DNA from 3 places in the Cytobacillus sp. FSL R5-0569 genome. Region 2 is predicted to be linked to each of the others. Evidence: a T-box and tRNA genes for the amino acid it is inferred to sense, from the RefSeq annotation. Region 2 holds a T-box; the other regions hold tRNA genes.

Region 1 (10,882 bases), 3.2 Mb from region 2:
ATTAAATCAATCGCTTTATCTGGTAAGAAACGATCAGAGATATAACGATCTGATAATTTAACTGCCGCATCGATGGCTTGATCCGTAATTGTCACACGGTGATGGGCTTCATAACGGTCACGTAGTCCTTTTAAAATTTGTACGGACTCATCTGCAGTCGGCTCATCAACCGTAATTGGTTGGAACCTACGCTCAAGCGCTGCATCCTTCTCAATATATTTGCGATACTCATCTAGCGTCGTCGCTCCAATACACTGTAGCTCTCCACGCGCAAGTGATGGCTTTAGAATATTTGATGCATCAATCGCACCTTCTGCTCCACCAGCACCAATTAATGTATGCAATTCATCGATGAACAAAATAATGTTGCCCGCCTGACGAATTTCGTCCATCACTTTCTTCAAGCGATCCTCAAATTCACCACGGTATTTAGTACCTGCAACTACCGTACCCATATCTAAAGTCATTACACGTTTATCACGTAGCGTCTCCGGCACTTCATTATTTATGATCTGTTGAGCTAGGCCTTCTGCTATCGCAGTCTTACCCACACCAGGTTCTCCAATTAATACGGGGTTATTTTTTGTTCTTCTGCTTAATACTTCAATTACACGTTGAATCTCTTTACTACGTCCAATAACTGGATCTAAGCTTCCTTCACGTGCAATGGCAGTTAAATCTCTCGCTAAACCATCTAGTGTTGGTGTATTTGCATTGGCTGAAGAGCTGCCTTGATGCCCGTTAGACTCGCTACTACCAAGTAATTGTAGTACTTGCTGTCTTGCCTTATTTAAACTTACGCCAAGGTTATTAAGTACTCTTGCAGCTACACCCTCACCTTCTCTAATTAAACCAAGTAAAATGTGCTCAGTTCCCACATAGGAATGGCCCAATTTTCTTGCTTCATCCATTGATAATTCAATTACTTTTTTTGCTCTTGGTGTATAATGCGGTGTTTGGGAGGCCTCTTGCCCTCTACCTATTAGATTTTCAACTTCCGTTTGAATTTTTTCTGAACCTAGACCTAAGGCATAAAGTGCTTTAGCGGCAATTCCTTCACCTTCACTTACTAACCCTAGAAGTATATGCTCAGTCCCAATATTGTTATGTCCTAAGCGAATGGCTTCTTCCTGTGCTAATGCTAATACTTTTTGTGCTCTCTCAGTAAAACGTCCAAACATCATCTATCATCATCCTCCCAACTCTTGATCTTCCATTTTTAATCTTTCTCGAATAAGAGAAGCTCTACGAATATCCCGTTCAAACGGTCGTAATGGGCCTCCAGCATATTGCTGTAAAAATCCTGGTTGTGTTAAAACCATTAATTCATTTAATATATTTTTTGATATGCCTTGTATATAGTCCATGTCTATTCCAAGGCGAACATCCGATAAACATCTAGCCGCTTCTTTTGATTCAATGATTCGGCTATTAGATAAAATACCATAGGATCTGAAGACTCTATCTTCTAATTGTATGTTAGAGGTTTTCGCTAATGCTTCTCTTGCTGACCTTTCCTGCGAAATTAATTGCTCCACAACACTTTTTAAATCCTCAGCAATATCTTCTTCTGATTTCCCTAATGTGATTTGGTTAGAAACTTGAAAGATATTACCTAATGCTTCGCTACCTTCTCCATAAATTCCTCTAACAACTAATCCAAGTTGGTTAATTGCTGGAATGATTCTATTCATTTGATGAGTTAATACTAATCCTGGTAAATGCATCATGACAGATGCTCTGAGACCTGTACCGACATTCGTTGGGCAACTAGTTAAATACCCTACCTGTTCATCATATGCATAATCAATCTCAGTTTCTAACCAATCATCAATTTGGTTTGCAACTTCTAATGCTTCTGATAATTGGAAGCCTGGAAATAAACACTGTATACGTATATGATCTTCTTCATTCAACATAATGCTAACCTCTTCATTTTCAGTAAGTAGGCAGGCACCATGACTAGCGTTTTCTGCTAAATGAGGACTAATCAAATGTTTTTCCATCAGCACCCTTTTTTGCAATGGTTGTAAATCATCCATTTGCAATAACGAAAAGTCACCATAAGTATCAAAAGTCGATTTTTCCATTCTTGCTTTAATGATCTCTATCACACGTTTAGCTTCATCATGGGAAAAGATTGTTGGAAAATTAACCTGTTTAATATTGCGAGCTAAACGAATTCTAGAACTAAGTACTATATCAGAATCAGGACCTTCTGCACTCATCCAAGAGCTGACAGCCTGATTGATAAACCTTTCTAAAGACAAGTTCATTCCCCTCCCTCTAGATGGTTTTTCATTTCTTTTTCCAATTGACGTATTGCATCTCTTGTCTCTGCTGCTTTTTCAAATTCCTCTTTAGTTATAAGTTCTTTCAAGTTTATTTTTAAATCCTCAATTTGCTTTTTCAAATGGATATCTCCACCCATTCTTGTAGGGATTTTTCCATTATGATTCCAATTACCACTATGAAGCCTTTTAATAATTGGCTTTAACTGTGCTCGGAAAGATTCATAACAGTGGGCACATCCGAATTTCCCGACTTTAACAAATTGAGGAAAGGTCATCGAGCATTGCTCACACTGTACTACCTGCGCTTGTTTATTTAACTGAGCTTGGTTATTTGCATAACTTGTATCTATATTAAATAATCCGCTCAATAGATTATTAATAGAAAATCCAGATCCATTATTTAACATAAACATATCCCCATGTTCTTGGGCACATTTTTCACATAAATGGAACTCAGCCTTTTCGCCATTCATAATTTTTGTAAAATGTAGAGTCGCAGGTCTCTGATTACATTCTTGGCATATCATCTGTTTCACCCCTCCATACTTTACAGCCTACTTATATTTCAATGTATTTAGCATCGCAACAAGCATCCTTGCTCTTAACTCATCCCTATAGGGTAACTCTAAGTAAAGAACTGAACGGTCAATGACACTTAACATAATCTTCGCTTCTCGAGTAGTAATAATCTCTTCTTCAACTAATCTGTTTATAATATTTTCAGCACTATTTTGTGAAATACGATCACGTACAATCCTAATCAATTGATTAATTAAATCAACATAATCATAAGCTTGCACTTTGGTGATTCTTATATAACCACCACCGCCACGTTTACTTTCGACAGCATAGCCTTTTTCAACTGTAAACCGAGTATTTATGACGTAATTTATTTGAGATGGGACACATTGAAATTTATCAGCGATCTCGCTCCGCTTAATTTCAACAATTTCCCTTTCGCTAAGTTCCAAGACTTCTTTAAGATATTTTTCAATAATATCTGATATATTTTTCACCCGGCCTCCCCCTATCTGACTTTGACTATATTTGACATAAATTATACATGATTTGTGTGAAATGTTGCAACGAAGTAGTATTATTAATTTTCCCCTTTTTTTCTAAATCTCAAACGTATGAAATATAGGTTCATTCATTAAATTTATATTATGTTTAGATTGTGTAGATGTTATTTGTCCATTTAAATAAACGAATTCATTATAGCACGACAAAAAAGAGCACATACAAATGATGTGCTCTTTTATATTGCCCGGCAACGTCCTACTCTCACAAGGGGACAGCCCCTAACTACCATCGGCGCTGAGAAGCTTAACTTCCGTGTTCGGTATGGGAACGGGTGTGACCTTCTCGCTATCGCCACCGGACTATGAAATTGTAAGGGAATCGTTCCCTCAAAACTAGGTAATGTTGAAGAAGATATTTATTGAGTAATCGCCTGTTTGGTTAAGTCCTCGATCGATTAGTATTAGTCAGCTACATGTGTCGCCACACTTCCACCTCTAACCTATCAACCTGATCATCTTTCAGGGATCTTACTAGCTTGCGCTATGGGAAATCTCATCTCGAGGGGGGCTTCATGCTTAGATGCTTTCAGCACTTATCCCTTCCGCACATAGCTACCCAGCGATGCCTTTGGCAAGACAACTGGTACACCAGCGGTGCGTCCATCCCGGTCCTCTCGTACTAAGGACAGCTCCTCTCAAATTTCCTGCGCCCACGACGGATAGGGACCGAACTGTCTCACGACGTTCTGAACCCAGCTCGCGTACCGCTTTAATGGGCGAACAGCCCAACCCTTGGGACCGACTACAGCCCCAGGATGCGATGAGCCGACATCGAGGTGCCAAACCTCCCCGTCGATGTGGACTCTTGGGGGAGATAAGCCTGTTATCCCCGGGGTAGCTTTTATCCGTTGAGCGATGGCCCTTCCATGCGGAACCACCGGATCACTAAGCCCGACTTTCGTCCCTGCTCGACTTGTAGGTCTCGCAGTCAAGCTCCCTTGTGCCTTTACACTCTACGAATGATTTCCAACCATTCTGAGGGAACCTTTGGGCGCCTCCGTTACTCTTTAGGAGGCGACCGCCCCAGTCAAACTGCCCACCTGACACTGTCTCCCATCCCGATAAGGGATGTGGGTTAGAATTTCAATACAGCCAGGGTAGTATCCCACCGACGCCTCCACCGAAGCTAGCGCTCCGGCTTCTAAGGCTCCTACCTATCCTGTACAAGCTGTACCAAAATTCAATATCAGGCTACAGTAAAGCTCCACGGGGTCTTTCCGTCCTGTCGCGGGTAACCTGCATCTTCACAGGTACTATAATTTCACCGAGTCTCTCGTTGAGACAGTGCCCAGATCGTTACGCCTTTCGTGCGGGTCGGAACTTACCCGACAAGGAATTTCGCTACCTTAGGACCGTTATAGTTACGGCCGCCGTTTACTGGGGCTTCGATTCAAAGCTTCGCGTGAGCTAACCTCTCCTCTTAACCTTCCAGCACCGGGCAGGCGTCAGCCCCTATACTTCGCCTTGCGGCTTCGCAGAGACCTGTGTTTTTGCTAAACAGTCGCCTGGGCCTATTCACTGCGGCTCATCAAGGCTTTAACACCCTAATGAGCACCCCTTCTCCCGAAGTTACGGGGTCATTTTGCCGAGTTCCTTAACGAGAGTTCTCTCGCTCACCTTAGGATTCTCTCCTCGCCTACCTGTGTCGGTTTGCGGTACGGGCACCTTATTCCTCGCTAGAGGCTTTTCTTGGCAGTGTGGAATCAAGAACTTCGGTACTAAATTTCCCTCGCTATCACAGCTCAAGGTATGTGACCATGGGATTTGCCTCATGGTCCCTCTAACTGCTTAGACGCACATCCAATAGTGCGCTTACCCTATCCTCCTGCGTCCCCCCATCACTCAAACAGAATACGGTGGTACAGGAATATCAACCTGTTGTCCATCGCCTACGCTTTTCAGCCTCGGCTTAGGTCCCGACTAACCCTGAGCGGACGAGCCTTCCTCAGGAAACCTTAGGCATTCGGTGGATGGGATTCTCACCCATCTTTCGCTACTCATACCGGCATTCTCACTTCTAAGCGCTCCACCAGTCCTTACGGTCTAGCTTCAACGCCCTTAGAACGCTCTCCTACCACTGAACATCAACGATGTTCAATCCACAGCTTCGGTGATACGTTTAGCCCCGGTACATTTTCGGCGCGGAGTCACTCGACCAGTGAGCTATTACGCACTCTTTAAATGGTGGCTGCTTCTAAGCCAACATCCTGGTTGTCTAAGCAACTCCACATCCTTTTCCACTTAACGTATACTTTGGGACCTTAGCTGGTGGTCTGGGCTGTTTCCCTCTTGACTACGGATCTTATCACTCGCAGTCTGACTCCCATGGATAAATCTTTGGCATTCGGAGTTTGTCTGAATTCGGTAACCCGATGAGGGCCCCTAGTCCAAACAGTGCTCTACCTCCAAGATTCTTACGCATGAGGCTAGCCCTAAAGCTATTTCGGAGAGAACCAGCTATCTCCAAGTTCGATTGGAATTTCTCCGCTACCCACACCTCATCCCCGCACTTTTCAACGTACGTGGGTTCGGGCCTCCATCCAGTGTTACCTGGACTTCACCCTGGACATGGGTAGATCACCTGGTTTCGGGTCTACGACCACATACTCATTCGCCCTATTCAGACTCGCTTTCGCTACGGCTCCGTCTGTCCAACTTAACCTCGCATGTAATCGTAACTCGCCGGTTCATTCTACAAAAGGCACGCTATCACCCATTAACGGGCTCTAACTACTTGTAGGCACACGGTTTCAGGATCTCTTTCACTCCCCTTCCGGGGTGCTTTTCACCTTTCCCTCACGGTACTGGTTCACTATCGGTCACTAGGGAGTATTTAGCCTTGGGAGATGGTCCTCCCTGCTTCCGACGGGATTTCTCGTGTCCCGCCGTACTCAGGATCCACTCTGGAGGGAACGAAGTTTCAACTACAGGGCTTTTACCTCCTATGGCGGGCCTTTCCAGACCTCTTCGTCTATCTCGTTCCTTTGTAACTCCGTATAGAATGTCCTACAACCCCAAGAGGCAAGCCTCTTGGTTTGGGCTAATCCCGTTTCGCTCGCCGCTACTCAGGGAATCGCGTTTGCTTTCTCTTCCTCCGGGTACTTAGATGTTTCAGTTCCCCGGGTCTGCCTTCCATACCCTATGTATTCAGGTATGGATCCTATCCCATAACGGATAGGGGGTTTCCCCATTCGGAAATCTCCGGATCAAAGCTTACTTACAGCTCCCCGAAGCATATCGGTGTTAGTCCCGTCCTTCATCGGCTCCTAGTGCCAAGGCATTCACCGTGCGCCCTTATTAACTTAACCATTGTTCGGCTTGCGATAAGCTACGCATTTCGGCGTCAGCTCACTCGTCAACATCCTCATGTGCACAAGACGCACACTCCGGTGTTTCCTCGCTCGCTTCCTTGAACTGCTTGCTTCTCACAACCCTCTCGGTTGTGTTTATTAAAAAAGTTTAGTATTTTAAATCAATCTATAATATATAGAGAGAAAAAATAACTAAGGTGGCGATTACTCGGTAATCTTCTTCATTACATTATCTAGTTTTCAAAGAACAATTTGTTGGTGGAGCCTAGCGGGATCGAACCGCTGACCTCCTGCGTGCAAAGCAGGCGCTCTCCCAGCTGAGCTAAGGCCCCGTATTAAAGTTAAAATGGTGGGCCTAAATGGACTTGAACCATCGACCTCACGCTTATCAGGCGTGCGCTCTAACCAGCTGAGCTATAGGCCCACATAACTTCACGGTAAAGTATTTAATCATATCAAAGAGATTGCACTCTCAAAACTGAACGAACAGTCTAACATCAAGTTAATTCCGTATATTCCTTAGAAAGGAGGTGATCCAGCCGCACCTTCCGATACGGCTACCTTGTTACGACTTCACCCCAATCATCTGTCCCACCTTAGGCGGCTGGCTCCAAAAGGTTACCCCACCGACTTCGGGTGTTACAAACTCTCGTGGTGTGACGGGCGGTGTGTACAAGGCCCGGGAACGTATTCACCGCGGCATGCTGATCCGCGATTACTAGCGATTCCGGCTTCATGTAGGCGAGTTGCAGCCTACAATCCGAACTGAGAATGGTTTTATGGGATTGGCTAAACCTCGCGGTCTTGCAGCCCTTTGTACCATCCATTGTAGCACGTGTGTAGCCCAGGTCATAAGGGGCATGATGATTTGACGTCATCCCCACCTTCCTCCGGTTTGTCACCGGCAGTCACCTTAGAGTGCCCAACTGAATGCTGGCAACTAAGATCAAGGGTTGCGCTCGTTGCGGGACTTAACCCAACATCTCACGACACGAGCTGACGACAACCATGCACCACCTGTCACTCTGTCCCCCGAAGGGGAAAGTCCTATCTCTAGGATTGTCAGAGGATGTCAAGACCTGGTAAGGTTCTTCGCGTTGCTTCGAATTAAACCACATGCTCCACCGCTTGTGCGGGCCCCCGTCAATTCCTTTGAGTTTCAACCTTGCGGTCGTACTCCCCAGGCGGAGTGCTTAATGCGTTTGCTGCAGCACTAAAGGGCGGAAACCCTCTAACACTTAGCACTCATCGTTTACGGCGTGGACTACCAGGGTATCTAATCCTGTTTGCTCCCCACGCTTTCGCGCCTCAGCGTCAGTTACAGACCAGAAAGTCGCCTTCGCCACTGGTGTTCCTCCAAATCTCTACGCATTTCACCGCTACACTTGGAATTCCACTTTCCTCTTCTGCACTCAAGTTCCCCAGTTTCCAATGACCCTCCACGGTTGAGCCGTGGGCTTTCACATCAGACTTAAGGAACCGCCTGCGCGCGCTTTACGCCCAATAATTCCGGACAACGCTTGCCACCTACGTATTACCGCGGCTGCTGGCACGTAGTTAGCCGTGGCTTTCTGGTTAGGTACCGTCAAGGTACCGGCAGTTACTCCGATACTTGTTCTTCCCTAACAACAGAGTTTTACGATCCGAAAACCTTCATCACTCACGCGGCGTTGCTCCGTCAGACTTTCGTCCATTGCGGAAGATTCCCTACTGCTGCCTCCCGTAGGAGTCTGGGCCGTGTCTCAGTCCCAGTGTGGCCGATCACCCTCTCAGGTCGGCTACGCATCGTCGCCTTGGTGAGCCGTTACCTCACCAACTAGCTAATGCGCCGCGGGCCCATCTGTAAGTGATAGCAGAACCATCTTTCAATCTAATTATATGTATAAATAGATATTATCCGGTATTAGCCCCGGTTTCCCGGAGTTATCCCAGTCTTACAGGCAGGTTGCCCACGTGTTACTCACCCGTCCGCCGCTAATCTTTGGGAGCAAGCTCCCTCAGATTCGCTCGACTTGCATGTATTAGGCACGCCGCCAGCGTTCGTCCTGAGCCAGGATCAAACTCTCCAATAAAGTGTTTGATTAGCTCATTTGCACCTATGGTGCTTTGTTGCTGATAAATCAGCTTTTTTAGAATTACGCTTGACGTTTTACGTTCGTTCAGTTTTCAAAGAACAATCTCATTCGCTTTAGAAGCGACTTTATAATCATACAACATCTTAACTTGTTATGTCAATAACTTTTTTAAAATGTTTTTGGTGGAGCCTAGCGGGATCGAACCGCTGACCTCCTGCGTGCAAAGCAGGCGCTCTCCCAGCTGAGCTAAGGCCCCAAAAAGAGTAATAAAAATGGTCGGGAAGACAGGATTCGAACCTGCGACCCCTTGGTCCCAAACCAAGTGCTCTACCAAGCTGAGCTACTTCCCGTTTATGGCGCGCCCGAGAGGAGTCGAACCCCTAACCTTTTGATCCGTAGTCAAACGCTCTATCCAATTGAGCTACGGGCGCATCAATAAGTGGTGCCGAGGACCGGAATCGAACCGGTACGGTAGTCACCTACCGCAGGATTTTAAGTCCTGTGCGTCTGCCAGTTCCGCCACCCCGGCACTTATTGGAGCGGAAGACGGGATTCGAACCCGCGACCCTCACCTTGGCAAGGTGATGTTCTACCACTGAACTACTTCCGCAAATATTCAAAATAAAAATGGTGCGGGTGAAGGGAGTCGAACCCCCACGCCTTGCGGCGCCAGATCCTAAGTCTGGTGCGTCTGCCAATTCCGCCACACCCGCATATATAAATGGTGAGCCATGAAGGACTCGAACCTTCGACCCTCTGATTAAAAGTCAGATGCTCTACCAACTGAGCTAATGGCTCGTACAAGTGGTGCCGGCCAGAGGACTTGAACCCCCAACCTACTGATTACAAGTCAGTTGCTCTACCAATTGAGCTAGGCCGGCAAATAAACACAAAAAAATGGTGGAGGATGACGGGATCGAACCGCCGACCCTCTGCTTGTAAGGCAGATGCTCTCCCAGCTGAGCTAATCCTCCAATATGTATGCCCGGCAACGTCCTACTCTCACAAGGGGACAGCCCCTAACTACCATCGGCGCTGAGAAGCTTAACTTCCGTGTTCGGTATGGGAACGGGTGTGACCTTCTCGCTATCGCCACCGGACTATGAAATTGTAAGGGAATCGTTCCCTCAAAACTAGGTAATGTTGAAGAAGATATTTATTGAGTAATCGCCTGTTTGGTTAAGTCCTCGATCGATTAGTATTAGTCAGCTACATGTGTCGCCACACTTCCACCTCTAACCTATCAACCTGATCATCTTTCAGGGATCTTACTAGCTTGCGCTATGGGAAATCTCATCTCGAGGGGGGCTTCATGCTTAGATGCTTTCAGCACTTATCCCTTCCGCACATAGCTACCCAGCGATGCCTTTGGCAAGACAACTGGTACACCAGCGGTGCGTCCATCCCGGTCCTCTCGTACTAAGGACAGCTCCTCTCAAATTTCCTGCGCCCACGACGGATAGGGACCGAACTGTCTCACGACGTTCTGAACCCAGCTCGCGTACCGCTTTAATGGGCGAACAGCCCAACCCTTGGGACCGACTACAGCCCCAGGATGCGATGAGCCGACATCGAGGTGCCAAACCTCCCCGTCGATGTGGACTCTTGGGGGAGATAAGCCTGTTATCCCCGGGGTAGCTTTTATCCGTTGAGCGATGGCCCTTCCATGCGGAACCACCGGATCACTAAGCCCGACTTTCGTCCCTGCTCGACTTGTAGGTCTCGCAGTCAAGCTCCCTTGTGCCTTTACACTCTACGAATGATTTCCAACCATTCTGAGGGAACCTTTGGGCGCCTCCGTTACTCTTTAGGAGGCGACCGCCCCAGTCAAACTGCCCACCTGACACTGTCTCCCATCCCGATAAGGGATGTGGGTTAGAATTTCAATACAGCCAGGGTAGTATCCCACCGACGCCTCCACCGAAGCTAGCGCTCCGGCTTCTAAGGCTCCTACCTATCCTGTACAAGCTGTACCAAAATTCAATATCAGGCTACAGTAAAGCTCCACGGGGTCTTTCCGTCCTGTCGCGGGTAACCTGCATCTTCACAGGTACTATAATTTCACCGAGTCTCTCGTTGAGACAGTGCCCAGATCGTTACGCCTTTCGTGCGGGTCGGAA
Region 2 (10,882 bases):
AGCGTAGAGCTGGAACGGAAAACGTACCTGCCATTGCTGGTTTTTTAGAAGCAGTGAAAGTAAGTCAACAAAATAGAGGGGCTAAAAGTACGCACTTTCAACAATTAAGAGAAATGTTCTTGCAAACATTGATAGAAAATGGAATAAAGTTTAAGCAAAACAGTTCGCTTGCTGAAACACTTCCTCATGTATTAAACTTAAGCTTTCCAGGAACAAATGTGGAAGCTATGCTTGTTAATTTGGATTTGGTAGGGATTGCCGCATCTAGTGGTTCTGCATGTACAGCAGGATCTATAGACCCATCGCATGTACTGGTCGCGATGTTTGGTAAAGGAGATGAGCGGTTAGCTAACTCTATAAGGTTCAGCTTTGGCTATGGTAATACATTAGAACAAGCAGGTGTAGCTGGAAAAGAAGTAAGTAAAATCGTGCAACGATTTCAGGCATAAATAAAGTATAGCAAAGAGAGGTGAAGACAATGACAAAAGCGCCAAAAGATACGCGAGTTGTTGTTGGGATGTCCGGTGGCGTTGATTCATCGGTAGCTGCACTCCTTCTCAAAGAACAAGGCTATGATGTCATCGGCATTTTTATGAAAAACTGGGATGACACCGATGAAAACGGTGTATGTACAGCGACGGAAGACTATGAAGATGTAATCCGCGTATGTAATCAAATCGGTATTCCATACTATGCTGTCAACTTTGAGAAGCAATATTGGGATAAAGTGTTCACCTACTTTCTTGAAGAATATAAAGCAGGTAGAACACCGAACCCCGATGTCATGTGCAATAAGGAAATAAAATTTAAAGCGTTTCTAGAACATGCGATGCATTTAGGTGCTGATTATTTAGCAACTGGTCATTATGCGCGTGTAGAAGAAAGAGACGGCGAAGTAAAAATGCTTCGTGGCCTTGATGAAAACAAAGATCAAACGTATTTCCTTAATCAGCTTTCGCAAGATCAATTAAAAAAAGTAATGTTCCCAATCGGCAATATTAAAAAGTCAGAGGTAAGGGAAATTGCGGCAAAAGCAAATTTAGCAACAGCTACTAAGAAGGATAGTACTGGTATTTGTTTTATTGGTGAAAGAAACTTTAAAGAATTCCTAGGTAACTACTTACCAGCTCAACCAGGTAATATGGAGACATTTGATGGTAAAGTAGTCGGTAAGCATGATGGTTTAATGTATTATACAATTGGTCAAAGACATGGTTTAGGGATCGGTGGCGCAGGTGAGCCTTGGTTTGCGATTGGTAAGGACTTGAAAAGGAATGTTCTTTATGTAGGACAAGGCTTTCACCATGAAAAATTATATTCCGATTCCCTTGTAGCTGTGAATGTAAGTTGGGTATCTGAAAAAGAAATGCCACAAACATTTGAATGTACAGCTAAATTTAGATATCGTCAGACAGACAATAATGTAACGGTGGAACGCTTAGCGGACAATAAAGTTCGAGTGAAGTTTCATGAGCTAAGTAGAGCGATTACCCCTGGCCAATCAGTTGTTTTTTATAAAGGTGACGAATGCTTAGGCGGAGCAACAATTGATGAAGTATATATTAATAGTAATCAACTCACATATGTAGGATAAAAAATCAGGCAAATTGATTGCCTGGTTTTTTATTTTTCCCACGTTTTTATGATAAATCTTCAACAAGTTACTGAGTCTAGAATGGATACGCACAAATGCCGCAAATCATCGAAGTTAACTTTTCTCCTCTCATTCTTTGGAGAAGCTGGAAAATCAAGCCGTGTACCAACTATATTATGTTCAATTCTAAAAACCTAAACAAATTATGCCTGAACGTTTAGCCTGTGAATGAAGTCATAACGAAAAATATGCTATACTATTTCGAAGAGTAAAGAGATAGAAATGGAGTCGATAAATAATGGATAAAAACCAACAAGGTATTCAATATATGCAAGAAGGTAAATGGGAAGAAGCAGCTAAGATTTTTATGGAAGCCATTGATGAAAACCCTGAGGATGCGGTTTCTTATATCAATTTTGGTAATGTTTTATCAGCCGTTGGCGACGGAGAACGAGCATTGAAGTTTTTTCTAAAAGCAATTGAACTTGATGAAAACGCGGGTGTTGCTTATTATAGTGTCGGAAATTTACTTTTTGAAAAAGAACAATTTGACGAGGCTAAAAATATGTTTGAACAAGCGATGCAAAAAGGAATCGACCATGGAGACAATTATTTTATGTTAGGTATTTCCCTTATGCAATTAGAGCAAGGGAAATTAGCATTACCATACTTGCAACGTGCAACTGAATTAAATCCACAGGATGCAGAAGCGGCGTTTCAATATGGTCTTTGCTTAGCGCAATTAGAATTAATAGATGAAGCCATTAAGCAACTACAACAATGTATTGAATTAGATGAGGAACATGCAGATGCTCATTATAATCTCGGTGTCGCTTATGGTTTTAAAGAAGACGTGCAAAAGGCACTCGCTCATTTTAATCGTGCATTGGATATACAACCGGATCATATGCTTGCCGGCTACGGTAAGAAAATGATTGAAAAACAAGCATAAGATAAAAAACAAGATGCGCTTAAAAAGGAAGGAGCATATGGGATGGATGAGCAGAATTCTTTAGATTTATTTGCTGAACAAAAAACGTATGTAAAGGGCAAGCATCTTGTGACTATTTTCCATAATGAGAGTAATCTTTATACGGTTTTACGTATTCGGGTGCTAGAGACAAATGCACAATATGAAGAGAAAGAAGCGGTCATTACTGGCTACATACCGAAAATCCATGAAGAGGAGACCTATACATTTATAGGGGAATGGAAGGAACATCCAAAGTTTGGGTTGCAATTCCATGTAGAGCAGTACAAGAAAGAAATGCCTCAAACAAAAGAAGGTGTCGTTAATTATTTATCAGGTGACCTCTTTAAAGGAATTGGTAAGAAAACGGCACAAAGTATCGTGGACGAGCTTGGAGAAAATGCGATCAATAGCATTTTAAATAATCCTTCATTATTAGATGGGATACCAAAATTAGCAAGTGAAAAAGCGAAAGTTTTATACGACACACTTGTGGAGAATCAAGGAATTGAACAAGTCATGATTCACCTCAATCAACTTGGTTTTGGTCCACAACTATCTATGAAGATTTTTCAAACATATAAAGATCAAGCAATAGATATTTTGCAAAAAAAACCTTATCAACTCGTAGAGGATATTGAAGGGATTGGCTTCCATCGGGCAGATGAGATTGGACAACAAGTGGGAATGTCAGGTAGTCATCCTGACCGTATTAAAGCAGCATGTTTGTATGTGCTTGATAGTGAAAGTGCACAGGCAGGTCACGTATATGCTGAAGCAGAAGAATTACTCCCTGCTGTCAAAAAACTATTAGAGGAAAAAGCGACTGAGGTAATCCCTTACGAGGCGATTAGTGAAGCAATCTTAAAGCTCGGAGAAGAGAGAAAAGTGATTGCAGAAGGACAGCAGTTATATTTACCTTCTCTTTTCTTTTCTGAAAAGGGAATCGTTACAAATATCAAACGTATACTCAATCAAACGGAATTTAATGAACAGTTTCCTGAATCGGAATTCCTCCTTGCTTTGGGACAATTAGAAGAGCGACTTTCGGTACAGTATGCGCCATCTCAAAAAGATGCCATTCAAAAAGCGTTAATGTCGCCAATGATGATCTTAACTGGTGGTCCAGGTACGGGCAAAACAACGGTTATTCAAGGAATTGTTGAATTGTATGGTGAATTACATGGCTGTAGTTTAAATCCGAAAGACTATAAAAAAGAAGAGCCTTTTCCTTTCTTATTAGCTGCACCTACTGGAAGAGCGGCGAAAAGAATGGCAGAATCTACAGGATTACCAGCTGTGACGATTCACAGATTGCTTGGTTGGAATGGAAGTGAGGGTTTTGACCATCATGAAGAAAACCCGCTTGAAGGGAAAATTCTTATTGTTGATGAAACTTCCATGGTTGATATATGGCTAGCCAATCAACTTTTTAAAGCGATCCCTGAAGAAATGCAAGTCATACTTGTTGGTGATGAAGATCAATTACCATCTGTGGGCCCAGGTCAAGTATTAAGAGATTTATTACTTTCTGAACGTATCCCTTCGGTTATGTTGACAGATATTTATAGGCAATCGGAAGGCTCGTCAATTATTGAGTTAGCACATGAAATGAAAAAGGGAAGATTGCCGCAAAATATTACTCAGCAACAAAAAGACCGTTCCTTTTTTCAATGCCAACCAGGTCAAATTGGCACGGTTATCGGGCAAGTAGTGCGAAATGCAAAGAAAAAGGGGTATTTAGCAAAGGATATTCAAGTACTTGCACCGATGTATCGTGGTCCTGCAGGTATTGATCGCCTTAATAAAATGATCCAAGAAATTTTCAACCCTAATGAAGATGGTAGTAGAAAGGAAATTGCTTTTGGTGATGTTGTCTATCGCATTGGAGACAAGGTGTTGCAATTAGTCAATCAACCTGAAAACCACGTTTATAACGGTGATATGGGTGAAATTATTTCCATATTTTATGCAAAGGAGAACACAGAGAAACAAGATATGGTTATTGTTTCTTTTGACGGAGTGGAAGCAACGTATACAAAACAGGATTTAAATCAAATCACTCATGCCTATTGTTGTTCCGTTCATAAGTCACAGGGCAGTGAGTTTCCGATTGTTATTCTTCCGGTCGTTAAAAGTTATTACCGGATGTTACGGAGGAATTTATTATATACTGCCATTACACGAAGCAAGCAGTTCCTTATATTATGCGGTGATGAAGAAGCGTTAAAAATGGGTATACAACGATTGGATGATCAATCGAGGCGATCTAACTTACGATTGAAGTTACAAGATGAAATCTTCGAAGGAGAGACCATTGAAGCTGTAGATGAATCATTAACATATGAAGATTATTTGATGAAAGTCGACCCGTTGATAGGAATGGAAAATATCACACCTTATGATTTTTTAGAGGCTGATTAGACTAAGATGAGAGATTTTTCTCATCTTATTTTTTTACCTATATACATAAAACAAATTGCCAACCTGGAAAAAGAATGACTCGCACCATCTTTGAACAAAATAACAATGTTCAAAGAAGGTGGGAGTAACTTTTGCGAACATTTTCCTTATTAAGAGGCTTGTCGGTAATCGTGTTGAATAACGGTAGGGCAATAGGTGAAGTGAATGATCTCTTCATCTCACCCGAAGGATTAGTGAAGGGACTATGGGTGAAGAACCACTCATTTATTCGTAAATCCTTTTTTCTAGATATTAAAGATGTGTACTCATTTGGTTGGGATGGTGTGATGATTGAGAGTTGTGATGTATTAACAGCTATACCAAAGCATAGTGATTTTACAATTGCTAGTGAAAATCGTCTGGCTGGCCGAATGATGATGACAAGAGAGGGCGATCGCTTAGGACTTCTTCAAGATGTATATTTCAATGAAGAATTGGGCACAATCGTAGGGTATGAACTATCAGATGGCTTCTTTTCTGATGTACTTGAAGGAAAGAAAGTAGTTAAAGCTAGTTGCGCACCAGCGATTGGAAAGGATGCCATTATTGTAAATGTAGAATAAGGTAGGTGTCCTTTCCATGATGCTTCAATGTCCTAATTGTCAAAGCAAAGATGTCGGTAAGATTGGCATAAATCAATATTACTGTTGGAATTGCTTTATCGAACTCTCATTGTCTAAAGGAATTATTCACACTCACCAAGTGGAAGAAGATGGGTCTTTAAGTTCTTTAGATGACTTATTTGATGAAGAAGAGCGTCGTTTTTCTTCATAAAAATTCTTATGAGAGGTGTCATATGATGAATAAAATGTTAACCTCAGCAGCTGTCATAGGCGCAGGTGTAGCCGCATATAGCTATATGCAGAAAAATAACATCGTCTCAAAAAGAGATATGAAAAAAATACAAAGAAAAGTAATGAAAATGTTTTAAATGTTTTGGCGTCCTCAATCAAATAGATTGGGGACGTTTTTTCGTACCTGTGCTATGTCAATAAATGAATCCATTCCGTCCCTTGTTTAACTTGTATGTATAATTCATATGCTCTCTTCTCAAGATAGTAAAGGGAGGCGTAGTGCATGGACGTTCGTATGAAATGGTTGTACCGTTTAGGCTTTGTTTTGCTTGTTCTCATTTTACTTTATATCTTTTTTCAATTAAAAGAATTATGGCTCCCTCTTTTAAAATTACTGCTTGTTGTGCTGATTCCGTTTTTACTTGGGGCATTTTTTACTTATCTCTTACACCCTATTGTTGAAAAGTTACATCAAACGGGTATGCACAGAGGATTAGCAGCTTTAGGAATTTATTTATTATTTTTTGGTGGTGTTGGCTACGGATTGTATAAAGGGATTCCGGCTTTTATTCATCAACTAAATGATTTAGTTGATCATGCGCCAGAGTTTGCCGAGCAATATCGCTCTTTTATTGCTTTGATTCAAGAACGCACATCTGAATGGCCAGAAACATTACAATTACGTGTAGAGGATGGGATTAACAATATTGAAGCAGCATTAGATAAATTATTAACAAAGGCAATTAATATATTGCTTGAGATTCTTAATTATGCTTTAATCATCGCTATTATCCCATTTATCTCCTTTTACCTTTTAAAAGATTATACGGATGTAAAAAAAGCAGTCTGGTACTTAACGCCAAGAAGATGGAGAAAAGAAGCTGTTTTGTTTATAAGAGATGTTGATAAGTCACTCGGAGGTTATATTCGTGGGCAGCTCCTTGTATGTTTAGTAATCGGGGTGATTTCAGCTACTTTATTTTGGGTGTTCGGTATGAAGTATCCATTGTTGCTTGGTTTTATCATTGCAATAACCAATATTATTCCGTATTTTGGTCCAATTATTGGTGCAGTCCCAGCGGTGATTATTGCAGCGACCCTGTCAGTCAAAATGGTGATTATCACATTAATTATTATAGTTGTATTGCAATTTGTGGAAGGGAATATATTATCTCCTTTAATTGTAGGGAAAAGCTTACATATGCACCCCCTCATTATTATGCTTTCATTACTAGCTGGTGGAGAAGCTGGCGGTATCATTGGTTTAATTATGGCTGTTCCGATTTTGGCAATCCTAAAAATTAGTCTTATACATGCACGTAAACTATTAATGAACCGACATAGGGCAGATAAGGTATAGTTTCAGCTGAATTTGTTGATACTGTTAAACATTGATATTGACAAAAGAGCAAAAATCTAGCTATAATTCGACTATATCTATTTAAATAATGTAAGATGTTGATGGAAGAAGTATGTTATAGTCCATTCGAAAGAGAGGAAATTCCATGGCTGAGAGAATTTCTCGATGAAGGATAACAGAAAGCTAATCCGGAGTGCAGTTAACTACTGCCGTTCACCGCGTTAAGGTGCTTTGAGAGGTGAGAGTTTTCTTTCACAATCAGGGTGGTACCGCGAGCTTAAGTTCTCGTCCCTGTATTGGGGATGAGGGCTTTTTTTTATGGTTACATAAATTTTTTAGGAGGTTTTTTTATGAAACATTTAACTGGTGCAGAAATTAGACAAATGTTTTTAGATTTTTTTAAAGAAAAAGGTCACGCAGTGGAACCAAGTGCTTCTTTAGTACCACATGAAGATCCGTCACTACTATGGATTAATAGTGGTGTAGCTACATTGAAGAAATATTTTGATGGTCGAGTGATTCCCGAAAATCCAAGGATCGTTAATGCACAAAAATCAATACGTACCAATGATATTGAAAATGTTGGGAAGACAGCACGTCACCATACATTCTTTGAAATGCTTGGGAATTTTTCTATCGGTGACTACTTTAAAGAAGAAGCGATTCTATATGCTTGGGAATTCTTGACGAGTCCAAAATGGATTGGTTTTGAAGAAGACAAATTATCTGTGACAATCCACCCTGAGGACGATGAAGCGTACAAATTATGGAGAGAAAAAGTAGGTGTACCAGAAGAACGAATTATTCGTTTGGAAGGGAATTTCTGGGATATTGGTGAAGGACCAAGTGGACCGAACACAGAAATTTTCTATGATAGGGGAGAAGAGTATGGTAACGATTTAAATGATCCTGAGCTCTATCCTGGGGGAGAGAACGAACGTTACTTGGAAGTATGGAACCTTGTATTTTCTGAGTTTAACCATAATCCAGATGGAACATATACTCCACTACCAAAGAAAAATATTGATACGGGCATGGGCTTAGAGCGTATGGCTTCAGTTGTGCAAAATGTAAAGACGAATTTTGACACAGATCTATTTATGCCAATCATTAAAGGAACAGAAGATATTTCTGCTGAGAAATATGGTAAAACTGCGGAACAAGATGTCGCATTTAAAGTGATTGCTGACCACATTCGTACAGTAGCATTTGCAATTGGTGATGGTGCTCTTCCATCAAATGAAGGTAGAGGATATGTTCTTAGACGATTATTACGTCGCGCGGTTCGTTATGCGAAACAAATCAATATTCATCGTCCGTTCATGTTTGAGTTAGTACCAGTGGTTGCAGAAATAATGGTTGATTATTATCCACAAGTAAAAGAAAAAACGGCTTTTATTCAAAAAGTCATTAAAAACGAAGAAGAACGCTTCCATGAAACGTTACACGAGGGTTTAGCTATTCTTTCAGAAGTAATGAAAAAAGAAAAAGCTAATGGACATACTGTAATCGATGGAAAAGATGTTTTCCGTCTTTATGATACGTATGGTTTCCCCGTTGAATTAACTGAGGAGTACGCAGAAGAAGAAGGGATGAGCATCGACCATGATGGCTTTGAAAAAGAGATGGAAAATCAGCGTGATCGCGCTCGAGCTGCTCGTCAAGATATAGATAGTATGCAAGTCCAGGATAGTGTCCTAGGTGAAATTACGGTAGACAGTAGGTTTGTTGGGTATGAACAATTGACGATTGATACTGAAGTAGCTGCAATTGTAAGTGGTGGCGAGCTAGTAGACCAAGCTGGTCAAGGCGAAGAGGTTCAATTAATATTGACAGCTACTCCTTTCTATGCTGAAAGTGGTGGGCAAATCGCTGATAAGGGAACTCTAACAGCAAGTGGCGTGAGGGTTGAAATAAAAGATGTGCAAAAAGCTCCAAATGGACAAAACCTCCATCGTGCAGTTGTCACAGAAGGAGAATTAAAAGCTCATTCATCGGTTAAAGCATCTGTAGATTATTTTAATCGTAATAAAATCGTAAAAAATCATACTGCGACACATCTTCTTCACCAAGCATTGAAAGATGTATTAGGTACGCATGTAAATCAAGCAGGTTCTCTTGTTGAACCAGATCGACTAAGATTTGACTTTTCTCACTTTGGACAAGTAACAGGAGATGAGTTAGAGAAAATCGAAGCCATTGTTAACGAGAAGATTTGGAATAGCTTAAATGTGCAAATTGACCTGAAAGATATTGAAGAAGCAAAAGCAATGGGAGCAATGGCTTTATTTGGAGAAAAGTATGGGAAAATTGTACGAGTTGTTCAAATCGGTGATTATTCATTAGAACTTTGTGGTGGCTGTCATGTGGCAAATACTGCAGTCATTGGTTTGTTCAAAATCCAATCTGAAAGCGGGATTGGTGCAGGCACAAGAAGAATAGAAGCAGTCACAGGTGAAGGTGCTTATAAGATGATGACAGAGCAAATCTCTGTATTAAAAGAGGCTGGAGCTAAATTAAAATCAAATATAAAAGATTTACCAGTAAAAATTGACAGCTTACATGCAGAAATCAGGCAATTACAAAGAGAAAATGAATCATTAGCAACTAAATTGGGTAATATTGAAGCTGGAAGCTTGATTGACCAAGTGAAAGAAGTGAACGGTGTAAAAGTATTAGCTGCAAAAGTTCAGGCGACAGACATGAACCACTTGCGTAATATGGCAGATGAATTAAAACAAAAGCTTGCTTCAGCAGTGGTTGTACTAGGTAGTGCGAATGAAGGAAAAGTGAATTTAATTGCCGGTGTGACAGATGATTTGATTAAAAGTGGCTATCATGCGGGTAAATTAATTAAGGAAGTGGCTACTCGCTGTGGAGGCGGTGGCGGTGGACGTCCAGATATGGCGCAAGCTGGTGGAAAAGACCCAGCAAAATTAGAGGGAGCGTTACAATTTGTAGAGGAATGGGTAAAATCCGTTTGATTCCCGAATAGTTTAGTGTAAAATGTAGGTAAACAAAAGCGAATCATAAAAAGAAGAGGTTATATAACCTCTTCTTCATGAACTTGGTGTAGCTATCCATCCTTCTCTTTTTGAATAGGTAGCTTAATCGCTTAAGAACAGAATAGTGAGGTGTAGCAATTGAGCTCATTTGACAAAACGATGAGATTTAATTTTCCTGAGGAACCATTTGAACAAGATGTCAATAAAGTTTTGTTCCATGTTCACGATGCCCTGCAGGAAAAAGGGTATAATCCTATTAATCAAATTGTAGGTTACCTGCTTTCTGGAGATCCTGCCTACATACCCCGTCACAAAGATGCAAGGAATGTGATTCGCAAGTTAGAACGGGATGAAATTATTGAAGAACTTGTGAAGTCGTATTTAAAACAGCAACGAGAGGGATAATATGCGTACAATGGGATTAGATGTCGGCTCAAAAACGGTCGGCGTGGCTGTTAGTGATGGTCTTGGTTGGACAGCCCAAGGCATCGAAACAGTGAAAATAAATGAGGAACAGAATCAGTACGGATTTAAACGTATTGGTGAGCTGCTCAAAGAATATGAAGTAACAAAGGTTGTTGTTGGCATTCCTAAGAACATGAATGGTACAATAGGGCCTAGAGGTGAAGCGAGTCAGTTCTATGGTAATGAACTTAACAAACGTTTCGGTGTTGAGGTTATTTATTGGGACGAGCG
Region 3 (10,882 bases), 3.3 Mb from region 2:
TACAAGCCATTGATCGTGCTTCTTTACTTGCACGAGAAGGTAAAAATAATGTCGTTAAACTTTCTACTGTTGATGATCAAGTCATTGAGATCTCATCTAATTCTCCAGAAATCGGTAAAGTTATCGAGGAGCTTCCGAGCATTTCGAAAGAAGGAGAAGACCTTAAAATTTCGTTTAGCGCGAAATTTATGATGGATGCTTTAAAAACATTAGAGGGTACAGAAATAAAAATTAGCTTTACGGGTGCGATGAGACCATTTATTATCACACCACTTAATGATGATTCAATCTTGCAATTGATTTTGCCAGTTAGAACATACTAAAGCTTTAGGTAAATAGAAATCCGAACAATCATTCAAGGAAGAGTGTGTTCGGATTTTTTTATTTAACTCATTCTGTTTTGAATTTACTTCCAGAATTTTCGCAATAAATGACTTCAATACTTAATAAAAGATTTACTTTGTGTATCACACAATAATTTAGTAAAATAAACTATTAGATACTAAAAAATAGAGAAGTACGATGTCAAATAACTAGAAAGAGTGCAATGATGAACAAAATACAAATTGAAACGGAATATATTACTTTAGGGCAATTTCTCAAAGTAGCTGATTTAATTCAGTCAGGGGGAATGGCGAAATGGTTTTTAGGTGAATATGTTGTATTTGTTAATGGGGAACAAGATCAGCGTCGTGGGAGAAAGCTAAGAGCAGGCGATGTAATCGAAATACCTGATCATGGCACATTTACAATTTCGAACAATTAAGGATGTAACCGCCTATGTATATAGAGCAATTACAAATAAAGGATTATCGCAATTACAATGAACTGTCGGTACAGTTTGATAATAAGGTCAATGTCATATTAGGTGAGAATGCACAAGGTAAGACAAACGTGATGGAATCTATTTATGTTTTAGCCATGGCTAAGTCTCATCGCACCTCAAATGATAAAGATCTTATTCGTTGGGATCAGGAGTATGCTAAAATAGAAGGTAGAGTAGTAAATAAACATGGTTCTCTACCTATGCAGCTTGTGATATCTAAAAAGGGTAAAAAAGCAAAGTGTAACCATATTGAACAACAAAAGCTTAGCCAATATGTCGGTAATATGAATGTTGTGATGTTCGCGCCTGAAGATCTCCATTTAGTAAAAGGGAGCCCTCAAGTAAGGCGTCGTTTTATTGATATGGAAATTGGACAAGTATCCGCCGTTTATCTTCATGACATTAATCAGTTTCAGAAAATACTCCAACAACGAAATCATTATTTAAAGTTGCTACAGTCACGTAAACAGACTGATCAGGCTATGCTTGATATTTTAACTGAACAATTTATTGAGATGGCTGTTAAAATAATCGCTAAGAGATTCGAGTTCATCTATTTGCTAGAAAAGTGGGCAATGCCAATCCATGAAGGTATTTCTAGGGGACTTGAAACGTTAAAAATTCAGTATAAGCCTTCTGTTGATGTATCAGAAGAACAAGATTTGTCGAAAATGAAGAATATATACCTAGAAAAGTATGAAAAAACAAAAACAAGAGAAATTGAAAGAGGCGTTACATTGTTCGGCCCTCATAGAGATGATTTGTTATTTCAAGTGAATGGGCGAGATGTGCAAACTTTTGGTTCTCAAGGTCAACAAAGAACCACAGCATTATCAGTGAAACTTGCTGAGATCGAACTGATTCACGCTGAAATTGGAGAATACCCTATTCTTTTATTAGATGATGTACTATCGGAATTGGATGATTACCGGCAATCGCATTTGCTTAATACGATACAAGGAAAAGTACAAACATTTGTAACGACCACTAGTGTCGATGGAATAGATCATCAGACTTTAAAAGAAGCAGCTGCGTATGAAGTGAAGGCGGGCAGCCTTAAAAAAATTCAATGAGGTGAGGCCTTGTATATTCATATTGGCGAGGATGTATTAATACGTACAAAAGATTTGGTAGCCATTATTGATAAAGAAAGTGTCGGCTCTTCTATAAATGCAGAAGAGTTTTTGCAGCGTGATGACGCTTCTTATACCAATTTGGCTAAAGGTGTGTACAAATCAGTTGTGATTACAACCGATCATATATATTACTCTCCTCTTGCTTCGTCTACTTTAAAAAAGAGGACGAGGAAATTGATTGTTTAATGTCGATGATGAGCTAATAGAGTGAAAAAGAATGATATGCAAAATGGAAAGTGTAGGTGATCGATGTGTCAATGGATCAGGAAGCAATGGGGCAACAATCCTATGATGAGAACCAGATACAAGTATTAGAAGGTCTTGAAGCAGTTAGAAAACGTCCAGGTATGTATATCGGATCAACGAGTGGAAAAGGATTACATCATTTAGTATGGGAAATTGTCGATAATAGTATTGACGAGGCACTTGCTGGATATTGTGATGAAATTAATATAAGTATTCTCGAGGATAATAGTATTAAGGTCGTTGATAATGGACGGGGGATTCCTGTTGGGATACAAGAAAAAATGGGAAGACCTGCTGTAGAAGTCATTATGACTGTTTTACATGCCGGAGGAAAATTTGGTGGCGGAGGCTACAAAGTTTCTGGTGGTCTTCATGGTGTTGGTGCATCTGTTGTTAATGCTCTTTCTACTCAGTTAGAAGTCTATGTTCATCGTGACGGGCAAATCTACTATCAGAAATATCAACGTGGTGTACCGAGCGCAGACTTAAAAGTAATCGGTGAATCAGAAGTAACTGGCACAACCACAATTTTTAAGCCGGATGGTGAGATTTTCACTGAAACATTAGAATATGATTTTGATACATTAGCAACGAGGGTCCGCGAATTAGCTTTTTTAAATAAAGGATTAAAGCTTACTCTTTCAGATGAACGTGAAGAGAATAAGACCAAAGAATTCCACTATGAAGGTGGTATTAGGTCTTATGTAGAGCATTTAAATAAAAATAAAGAAGTACTTCATGAAGAGCCGATTTATATTGAAGGCGAAAAAGATGGTATTTCTGTTGAAATATCAATGCAGTACAACGATAGCTATACAAGTAATATCTATTCTTTCGCCAATAATATTCATACGTATGAAGGTGGAACACATGAATCTGGATTTAAAACAGCGCTGACGAGGGTGATTAATGATTATGCTCGTAAGAATGGCGTGTTTAAAGATAATGATGCCAACCTTACAGGTGAAGACGTCAGGGAAGGTTTAACAGCGATTGTTTCAATTAAACATCCTGACCCTCAGTTTGAAGGACAAACGAAGACGAAATTAGGCAATTCAGAAGCAAGAGCGGCAACAGATACGGCTTTTTCGGAAGCCTTTGAAAAATTCTTATTGGAAAATCCATCTGTTGCAAGGAAAATCGTCGATAAAGGTATGATGGCTTCAAGAGCTCGAGCAGCAGCTAAAAAGGCGAGAGAGCTAACAAGAAGAAAGAGTGCTTTAGAAGTTTCTAGTCTTCCTGGTAAGCTTGCTGATTGTTCTTCAAAAGATGCGTCTATTTCGGAACTATATATCGTTGAGGGTGATTCAGCGGGTGGTTCAGCTAAGCAAGGACGAGACAGGCATTTCCAAGCAATTCTACCACTTCGAGGAAAAATCCTAAACGTAGAAAAAGCACGGTTAGATCGAATATTATCTAATAATGAAGTACGAGCAATGATTACTGCGTCTGGAACAGGAATCGGTGAAGACTTTGATATTACGAAAGCAAGATATCATAAAATCGTTATTATGACAGATGCCGATGTAGATGGGGCGCATATTCGAACACTATTACTCACATTCTTTTATCGTTATATGAGACAAATCTTAGATGCGGGCTATATATATATTGCGCAGCCACCTTTGTATAAAGTTCAACAAGGGAAGAAAATCTCATATGCTTATAACGATCGCCAATTAGACGAGATTATGAAAGAGCTTCCGGCTACGCCGAAACCAAATGTCCAACGTTACAAAGGTTTAGGTGAGATGAACCCAGATCAATTATGGGAAACGACAATGAATCCGGAAACGCGTACGCTCTTACAAGTAAGCTTAGAAGATGCGATTGAAGCAGATGAAACGTTTGAAATCCTTATGGGAGATAAAGTAGAACCACGCCGTAACTTTATCGAAGAAAATGCGCAGTATGTGAAGAATTTAGATATTTAATGAAAGTCAGGATAGAGTTGGTTCTATCCTGCTTTTACATAGATATTGTCAATAAAATGTAGCCTAAGCAATAAGCTTTGTGCGATAGGGAGGTACCTATAGATGGCTGATACGCCTAAGTCCCAAATTAAAGAAATTAATATAAGTGAGGAAATGAGAACGTCATTCTTGGATTATGCAATGAGTGTTATCGTTTCCCGAGCCCTACCTGATGTACGTGACGGGCTAAAGCCTGTGCACAGAAGAATACTTTATGCAATGCATGATCTTGGCATGCACTCAGATAAACCGTTTAAAAAGTCTGCCCGTATTGTTGGAGATGTTATCGGGAAATACCACCCACATGGTGATTCAGCAGTATATGAAACAATGGTAAGAATGGCACAAGACTTTAACTATAGATATATGCTTGTTGATGGACACGGTAACTTTGGATCAATTGATGGCGACTCTGCTGCTGCCATGCGTTATACAGAGGCCCGTATGTCAAAAATATCAATGGAATTGTTAAGAGATATTAATAAAGATACCATCGATTATCAAGACAACTATGATGGAGAGGAAAAGGAACCGGTCGTGCTTCCTGCTCGGTTCCCTAATCTGCTTGTAAATGGTACATCAGGTATTGCTGTAGGAATGGCTACCAATATCCCTCCTCATCAATTAGGCGAAGTCATTGATGGTGTACTTACATTAAGTAGAAATCCGGAAATTACGATTCCAGAGTTAATGGAAATCATTCCTGGACCAGACTTTCCGACTGCAGGACTTATTTTAGGCCGTAGTGGAATTAGGAAAGCTTATGAAACAGGAAGAGGCTCTATTACTCTTAGAGCAAAGGTTGAAATCGAACAGAAATCAAATGGGAAAGAAGTTATCATTGTTAATGAAATCCCATACCAAGTGAATAAAGCAAGATTGATTGAAAAAATTGCTGACCTTGTACGTGATAAGAAGATTGATGGTATTACAGATTTACGTGACGAATCTGACAGAGATGGTTTACGAATTGTTATTGAAGTCCGTAAAGATGCCAATGCAAATGTGCTTTTAAATAATTTATATAAACATACGGCACTACAGACAAGCTTCGGTATTAATTTACTTGCTTTAGTGGATGGACAACCTAAAGTATTGAATTTAAAACAATGCTTAGAATATTATTTAGCCCATCAAGTTGTCGTTATAAGAAGAAGAACAGAATTCGAATTGCGGAAAGCGGAAGCAAGAGCGCATATTTTAGAAGGTTTACGAATTGCCTTAGATCATTTAGATGAAGTCATTAAATTAATCAGAGCGTCAAGAACTACAGATATTGCCAAAGAAGGTTTAATGACACAATTTGACCTTTCGGAGAAGCAAGCGCAAGCGATTTTGGATATGCGTCTACAGCGTTTAACTGGTTTAGAGCGTGAGAAAATCGAAGAAGAATATGCTAGTCTTATTCAATTAATTGCAGATTTAAAAGCAATCTTAGCAAGTGATGAAAAAGTATTAGACATTATTCGCGAAGAACTTACAGAACTAAAAGACCGTTTTAATGATGAACGCCGTACAGAAATTGTTTCCGGTGGTCTTGAGCATCTAGAAGATGAAGATTTGATTCCTCAAGAGAACATTGTTATTACACTTACACATAAAGGCTATATTAAGCGATTACCGGTATCTACTTATCGTGCCCAAAAACGAGGTGGAAAAGGGATACAAGGAATGGGAACAAATGAAGATGATTTTGTTGAACACCTATTGACTACCTCAACGCATGATCATCTCCTTTTCTTTACGAATAAAGGAAAAGTGTATCAAGCTAAAGGGTATGAAATTCCTGAATTTAGTAGAACAGCGAAGGGGATTCCTATCATTAACTTGTTAGGTATTGAAAAGGATGAATGGATTAATGCTGTTATTCCGATAGAGGATTTTGTGGATGATTGGTTCTTGTTCTTCACAACAAAACGAGGCATTTCTAAACGTTCACCGTTATCTTCATTTGCTCATATCCGTACAAACGGTTTAATTGCTTTAGGTTTAAAAGAAGAAGATGAATTAATCTCTGTACGTCTTACAAATGGAGATAAAGAAATTATCATCGGTACAAAAAATGGTCTCCTTATTCGTTTCCCTGAAGATGCGGTCCGTTCTATGGGACGTACAGCTACTGGTGTAAAAGGGATCACTCTGAGTGAAGAAGATGAAGTGGTTGGAATGGAAGTTCTAGAAGAAGGGGACAACATTCTAGTAGTTACGAAAAAAGGTTATGGTAAACAAACACCAGCTGATGATTATCGTATTCAGGGTCGTGGTGGTAAAGGAATTAAAACGGCCAATATTACTGAAAAAACTGGTGATCTCGTTACGATGAAAGCTGTACGTGGTGAGGAAGACATCATGTTGATTACTACTGGCGGTGTCATTATCCGTATGGGAGTAGAAGATATTTCAACTATGGGAAGAAACACGCAAGGTGTAAGACTTATTCGAATCGATGAAAGTGTGAATGAATTCGTCTCTACTGTAGCAAAGGTTGAAAAGGAAGAAGAAAAAGATGGAGAAGAGCGAGCAAAGCCACTTGAAACTGCAGAGGAATTGCCTGAAGGATCTATCGACAGTGAAGATGAAAGAGAATAAACAAATCGTTTAAATCAAATGAGTGCCGACACAATTCAAGTTTCAAAATTGAATTGTGTTCGGCTTTTTTATTAGGATGAGATAATTTTAATGACTACCTTTAGCACACTACTACAGACTATACTAATAGGGGTTTATAGATTCTTTTAGGAGTATCAATGGAAGTATTTTTTGGTGTTAACTATGAATGAAATGGTCAATAAATTATTTTATAAAAATAATTGATGAATAATGCTTGCAAATAGTGGTTACTGCTGATATACTTATTCAAGTCAGCAAGAGGAAGACATGAAAGATTGATTGACATCAAAAAAAGATGTTGACTCAGATGACACGATATGTTATATTAATAAAGTCGCTTCTGAAGCGAACGAGATTGTTCTTTGAAAACTGAACGAACATAAAACGTCAAGCGTAATTCTAAAAAAAGCTGATTTATCAGCAACAAAGCACCACAGGTGCAAACGAGCTAATCAAACACTTTATTGGAGAGTTTGATCCTGGCTCAGGACGAACGCTGGCGGCGTGCCTAATACATGCAAGTCGAGCGGATCTGAGGGAGCTTGCTCCCAAAGATTAGCGGCGGACGGGTGAGTAACACGTGGGCAACCTGCCTGTAAGACTGGGATAACTCCGGGAAACCGGGGCTAATACCGGATAATATCTATTTATACATATAATTAGATTGAAAGATGGTTCTGCTATCACTTACAGATGGGCCCGCGGCGCATTAGCTAGTTGGTGAGGTAACGGCTCACCAAGGCGACGATGCGTAGCCGACCTGAGAGGGTGATCGGCCACACTGGGACTGAGACACGGCCCAGACTCCTACGGGAGGCAGCAGTAGGGAATCTTCCGCAATGGACGAAAGTCTGACGGAGCAACGCCGCGTGAGTGATGAAGGTTTTCGGATCGTAAAACTCTGTTGTTAGGGAAGAACAAGTATCGGAGTAACTGCCGGTACCTTGACGGTACCTAACCAGAAAGCCACGGCTAACTACGTGCCAGCAGCCGCGGTAATACGTAGGTGGCAAGCGTTGTCCGGAATTATTGGGCGTAAAGCGCGCGCAGGCGGTTCCTTAAGTCTGATGTGAAAGCCCACGGCTCAACCGTGGAGGGTCATTGGAAACTGGGGAACTTGAGTGCAGAAGAGGAAAGTGGAATTCCAAGTGTAGCGGTGAAATGCGTAGAGATTTGGAGGAACACCAGTGGCGAAGGCGACTTTCTGGTCTGTAACTGACGCTGAGGCGCGAAAGCGTGGGGAGCAAACAGGATTAGATACCCTGGTAGTCCACGCCGTAAACGATGAGTGCTAAGTGTTAGAGGGTTTCCGCCCTTTAGTGCTGCAGCAAACGCATTAAGCACTCCGCCTGGGGAGTACGACCGCAAGGTTGAAACTCAAAGGAATTGACGGGGGCCCGCACAAGCGGTGGAGCATGTGGTTTAATTCGAAGCAACGCGAAGAACCTTACCAGGTCTTGACATCCTCTGACAATCCTAGAGATAGGACTTTCCCCTTCGGGGGACAGAGTGACAGGTGGTGCATGGTTGTCGTCAGCTCGTGTCGTGAGATGTTGGGTTAAGTCCCGCAACGAGCGCAACCCTTGATCTTAGTTGCCAGCATTTAGTTGGGCACTCTAAGGTGACTGCCGGTGACAAACCGGAGGAAGGTGGGGATGACGTCAAATCATCATGCCCCTTATGACCTGGGCTACACACGTGCTACAATGGATGGTACAAAGGGCTGCAAGACCGCGAGGTTTAGCCAATCCCATAAAACCATTCTCAGTTCGGATTGTAGGCTGCAACTCGCCTACATGAAGCCGGAATCGCTAGTAATCGCGGATCAGCATGCCGCGGTGAATACGTTCCCGGGCCTTGTACACACCGCCCGTCACACCACGAGAGTTTGTAACACCCGAAGTCGGTGGGGTAACCTTTTGGAGCCAGCCGCCTAAGGTGGGACAGATGATTGGGGTGAAGTCGTAACAAGGTAGCCGTATCGGAAGGTGCGGCTGGATCACCTCCTTTCTAAGGAATATACGGAATTAACTTGATGTTAGACTGTTCGTTCAGTTTTGAGAGTGCAATCTCTTTGATATGATTAAATACTTTACCGTGAAGTTATGTGGGCCTATAGCTCAGCTGGTTAGAGCGCACGCCTGATAAGCGTGAGGTCGATGGTTCGAGTCCATTTAGGCCCACCATTTTAACTTTAATACGGGGCCTTAGCTCAGCTGGGAGAGCGCCTGCTTTGCACGCAGGAGGTCAGCGGTTCGATCCCGCTAGGCTCCACCAACAAATTGTTCTTTGAAAACTAGATAATGTAATGAAGAAGATTACCGAGTAATCGCCACCTTAGTTATTTTCTCTCTATATAATAGAGTAGAGATACTAAACTTTTTTTAAAAACATACAACCGTGAGGGTTGTGAGAAGCAAGCAGTTCAAGGAAGCGAGCTAGGAAACACCGGAGTGTGCGTCTTGTGCACATGAGGATGTTGACGAGTGAGCTGACGCCGAAATGCGTAGCTTATCGCAAGCCGAACAATGGTTAAGTTAATAAGGGCGCACGGTGAATGCCTTGGCACTAGGAGCCGATGAAGGACGGGACTAACACCGATATGCTTCGGGGAGCTGTAAGTAAGCTTTGATCCGGAGATTTCCGAATGGGGAAACCCCCTATCCGTTATGGGATAGGATCCATACCTGAATACATAGGGTATGGAAGGCAGACCCGGGGAACTGAAACATCTAAGTACCCGGAGGAAGAGAAAGCAAACGCGATTCCCTGAGTAGCGGCGAGCGAAACGGGATTAGCCCAAACCAAGAGGCTTGCCTCTTGGGGTTGTAGGACATTCTATACGGAGTTACAAAGGAACGAGATAGACGAAGAGGTCTGGAAAGGCCCGCCATAGGAGGTAAAAGCCCTGTAGTTGAAACTTCGTTCCCTCCAGAGTGGATCCTGAGTACGGCGGGACACGAGAAATCCCGTCGGAAGCAGGGAGGACCATCTCCCAAGGCTAAATACTCCCTAGTGACCGATAGTGAACCAGTACCGTGAGGGAAAGGTGAAAAGCACCCCGGAAGGGGAGTGAAAGAGATCCTGAAACCGTGTGCCTACAAGTAGTTAGAGCCCGTTAATGGGTGATAGCGTGCCTTTTGTAGAATGAACCGGCGAGTTACGATTACATGCGAGGTTAAGTTGGACAGACGGAGCCGTAGCGAAAGCGAGTCTGAATAGGGCGAATGAGTATGTGGTCGTAGACCCGAAACCAGGTGATCTACCCATGTCCAGGGTGAAGTCCAGGTAACACTGGATGGAGGCCCGAACCCACGTACGTTGAAAAGTGCGGGGATGAGGTGTGGGTAGCGGAGAAATTCCAATCGAACTTGGAGATAGCTGGTTCTCTCCGAAATAGCTTTAGGGCTAGCCTCATGCGTAAGAATCTTGGAGGTAGAGCACTGTTTGGACTAGGGGCCCTCATCGGGTTACCGAATTCAGACAAACTCCGAATGCCAAAGATTTATCCATGGGAGTCAGACTGCGAGTGATAAGATCCGTAGTCAAGAGGGAAACAGCCCAGACCACCAGCTAAGGTCCCAAAGTATACGTTAAGTGGAAAAGGATGTGGAGTTGCTTAGACAACCAGGATGTTGGCTTAGAAGCAGCCACCATTTAAAGAGTGCGTAATAGCTCACTGGTCGAGTGACTCCGCGCCGAAAATGTACCGGGGCTAAACGTATCACCGAAGCTGTGGATTGAACATCGTTGATGTTCAGTGGTAGGAGAGCGTTCTAAGGGCGTTGAAGCTAGACCGTAAGGACTGGTGGAGCGCTTAGAAGTGAGAATGCCGGTATGAGTAGCGAAAGATGGGTGAGAATCCCATCCACCGAATGCCTAAGGTTTCCTGAGGAAGGCTCGTCCGCTCAGGGTTAGTCGGGACCTAAGCCGAGGCTGAAAAGCGTAGGCGATGGACAACAGGTTGATATTCCTGTACCACCGTATTCTGTTTGAGTGATGGGGGGACGCAGGAGGATAGGGTAAGCGCACTATTGGATGTGCGTCTAAGCAGTTAGAGGGACCATGAGGCAAATCCCATGGTCACATAC

What was found. A T-box is a leader RNA that pairs with one kind of tRNA and senses whether it is charged. The one in region 2 lies ahead of alaS (alanine--tRNA ligase), so its partner is inferred to be a tRNA-Ala.
Region 1: it encodes a tRNA-Ala, which carries the amino acid that the T-box ahead of alaS (alanine--tRNA ligase) is inferred to sense. The anticodon was not compared.
Region 3: it encodes a tRNA-Ala, which carries the amino acid that the T-box ahead of alaS (alanine--tRNA ligase) is inferred to sense. The anticodon was not compared.

The regions. Positions count from the first base shown of each region.
Region 1 covers NZ_JBBOWW010000001.1:96,032-106,913, reverse strand. Annotated here, with positions in the region: gene clpC (ATP-dependent protease ATP-binding subunit ClpC) at 1-1,184, opposite strand, end outside; gene MKX78_RS00550 (protein arginine kinase) at 1,191-2,270, opposite strand; gene MKX78_RS00545 (UvrB/UvrC motif-containing protein) at 2,273-2,821, opposite strand; gene MKX78_RS00540 (CtsR family transcriptional regulator) at 2,849-3,310, opposite strand; rRNA gene rrf (5S ribosomal RNA) at 3,560-3,676, opposite strand; rRNA gene MKX78_RS00530 (23S ribosomal RNA) at 3,752-6,684, opposite strand; tRNA gene MKX78_RS00525 (tRNA-Ala) at 6,944-7,019, opposite strand; tRNA gene MKX78_RS00520 (tRNA-Ile) at 7,035-7,111, opposite strand; rRNA gene MKX78_RS00515 (16S ribosomal RNA) at 7,211-8,759, opposite strand; tRNA gene MKX78_RS00510 (tRNA-Ala) at 8,943-9,018, opposite strand; tRNA gene MKX78_RS00505 (tRNA-Pro) at 9,036-9,112, opposite strand; tRNA gene MKX78_RS00500 (tRNA-Arg) at 9,117-9,193, opposite strand; tRNA gene MKX78_RS00495 (tRNA-Leu) at 9,203-9,291, opposite strand; tRNA gene MKX78_RS00490 (tRNA-Gly) at 9,298-9,372, opposite strand; tRNA gene MKX78_RS00485 (tRNA-Leu) at 9,391-9,475, opposite strand; tRNA gene MKX78_RS00480 (tRNA-Lys) at 9,485-9,560, opposite strand; tRNA gene MKX78_RS00475 (tRNA-Thr) at 9,568-9,643, opposite strand; tRNA gene MKX78_RS00470 (tRNA-Val) at 9,661-9,736, opposite strand; rRNA gene rrf (5S ribosomal RNA) at 9,746-9,862, opposite strand; rRNA gene MKX78_RS00460 (23S ribosomal RNA) at 9,938-10,882, opposite strand, start outside.
Region 2 covers NZ_JBBOWW010000001.1:3,284,685-3,295,566, reverse strand. Annotated here, with positions in the region: gene MKX78_RS16735 (cysteine desulfurase family protein) at 1-449, shown strand, start outside; gene mnmA (tRNA 2-thiouridine(34) synthase MnmA) at 479-1,594, shown strand; gene MKX78_RS16725 (tetratricopeptide repeat protein) at 1,893-2,546, shown strand; gene recD2 (SF1B family DNA helicase RecD2) at 2,589-4,988, shown strand; gene MKX78_RS16715 (PRC-barrel domain-containing protein) at 5,120-5,590, shown strand; gene MKX78_RS16710 (hypothetical protein) at 5,610-5,801, shown strand; gene MKX78_RS16705 (DUF3918 family protein) at 5,827-5,958, shown strand; gene MKX78_RS16700 (AI-2E family transporter) at 6,105-7,181, shown strand; T-box leader at 7,271-7,477, shown strand; gene alaS (alanine--tRNA ligase) at 7,532-10,165, shown strand; gene MKX78_RS16690 (IreB family regulatory phosphoprotein) at 10,325-10,591, shown strand; gene ruvX (Holliday junction resolvase RuvX) at 10,593-10,882, shown strand, end outside.
Region 3 covers NZ_JBBOWW010000001.1:1,988-12,869, forward strand. Annotated here, with positions in the region: gene dnaN (DNA polymerase III subunit beta) at 1-323, shown strand, start outside; gene yaaA (S4 domain-containing protein YaaA) at 548-766, shown strand; gene recF (DNA replication/repair protein RecF) at 781-1,899, shown strand; gene remB (extracellular matrix regulator RemB) at 1,909-2,148, shown strand; gene gyrB (DNA topoisomerase (ATP-hydrolyzing) subunit B) at 2,220-4,142, shown strand; gene gyrA (DNA gyrase subunit A) at 4,245-6,770, shown strand; rRNA gene MKX78_RS00040 (16S ribosomal RNA) at 7,253-8,801, shown strand; tRNA gene MKX78_RS00045 (tRNA-Ile) at 8,901-8,977, shown strand; tRNA gene MKX78_RS00050 (tRNA-Ala) at 8,993-9,068, shown strand; rRNA gene MKX78_RS00055 (23S ribosomal RNA) at 9,322-10,882, shown strand, end outside.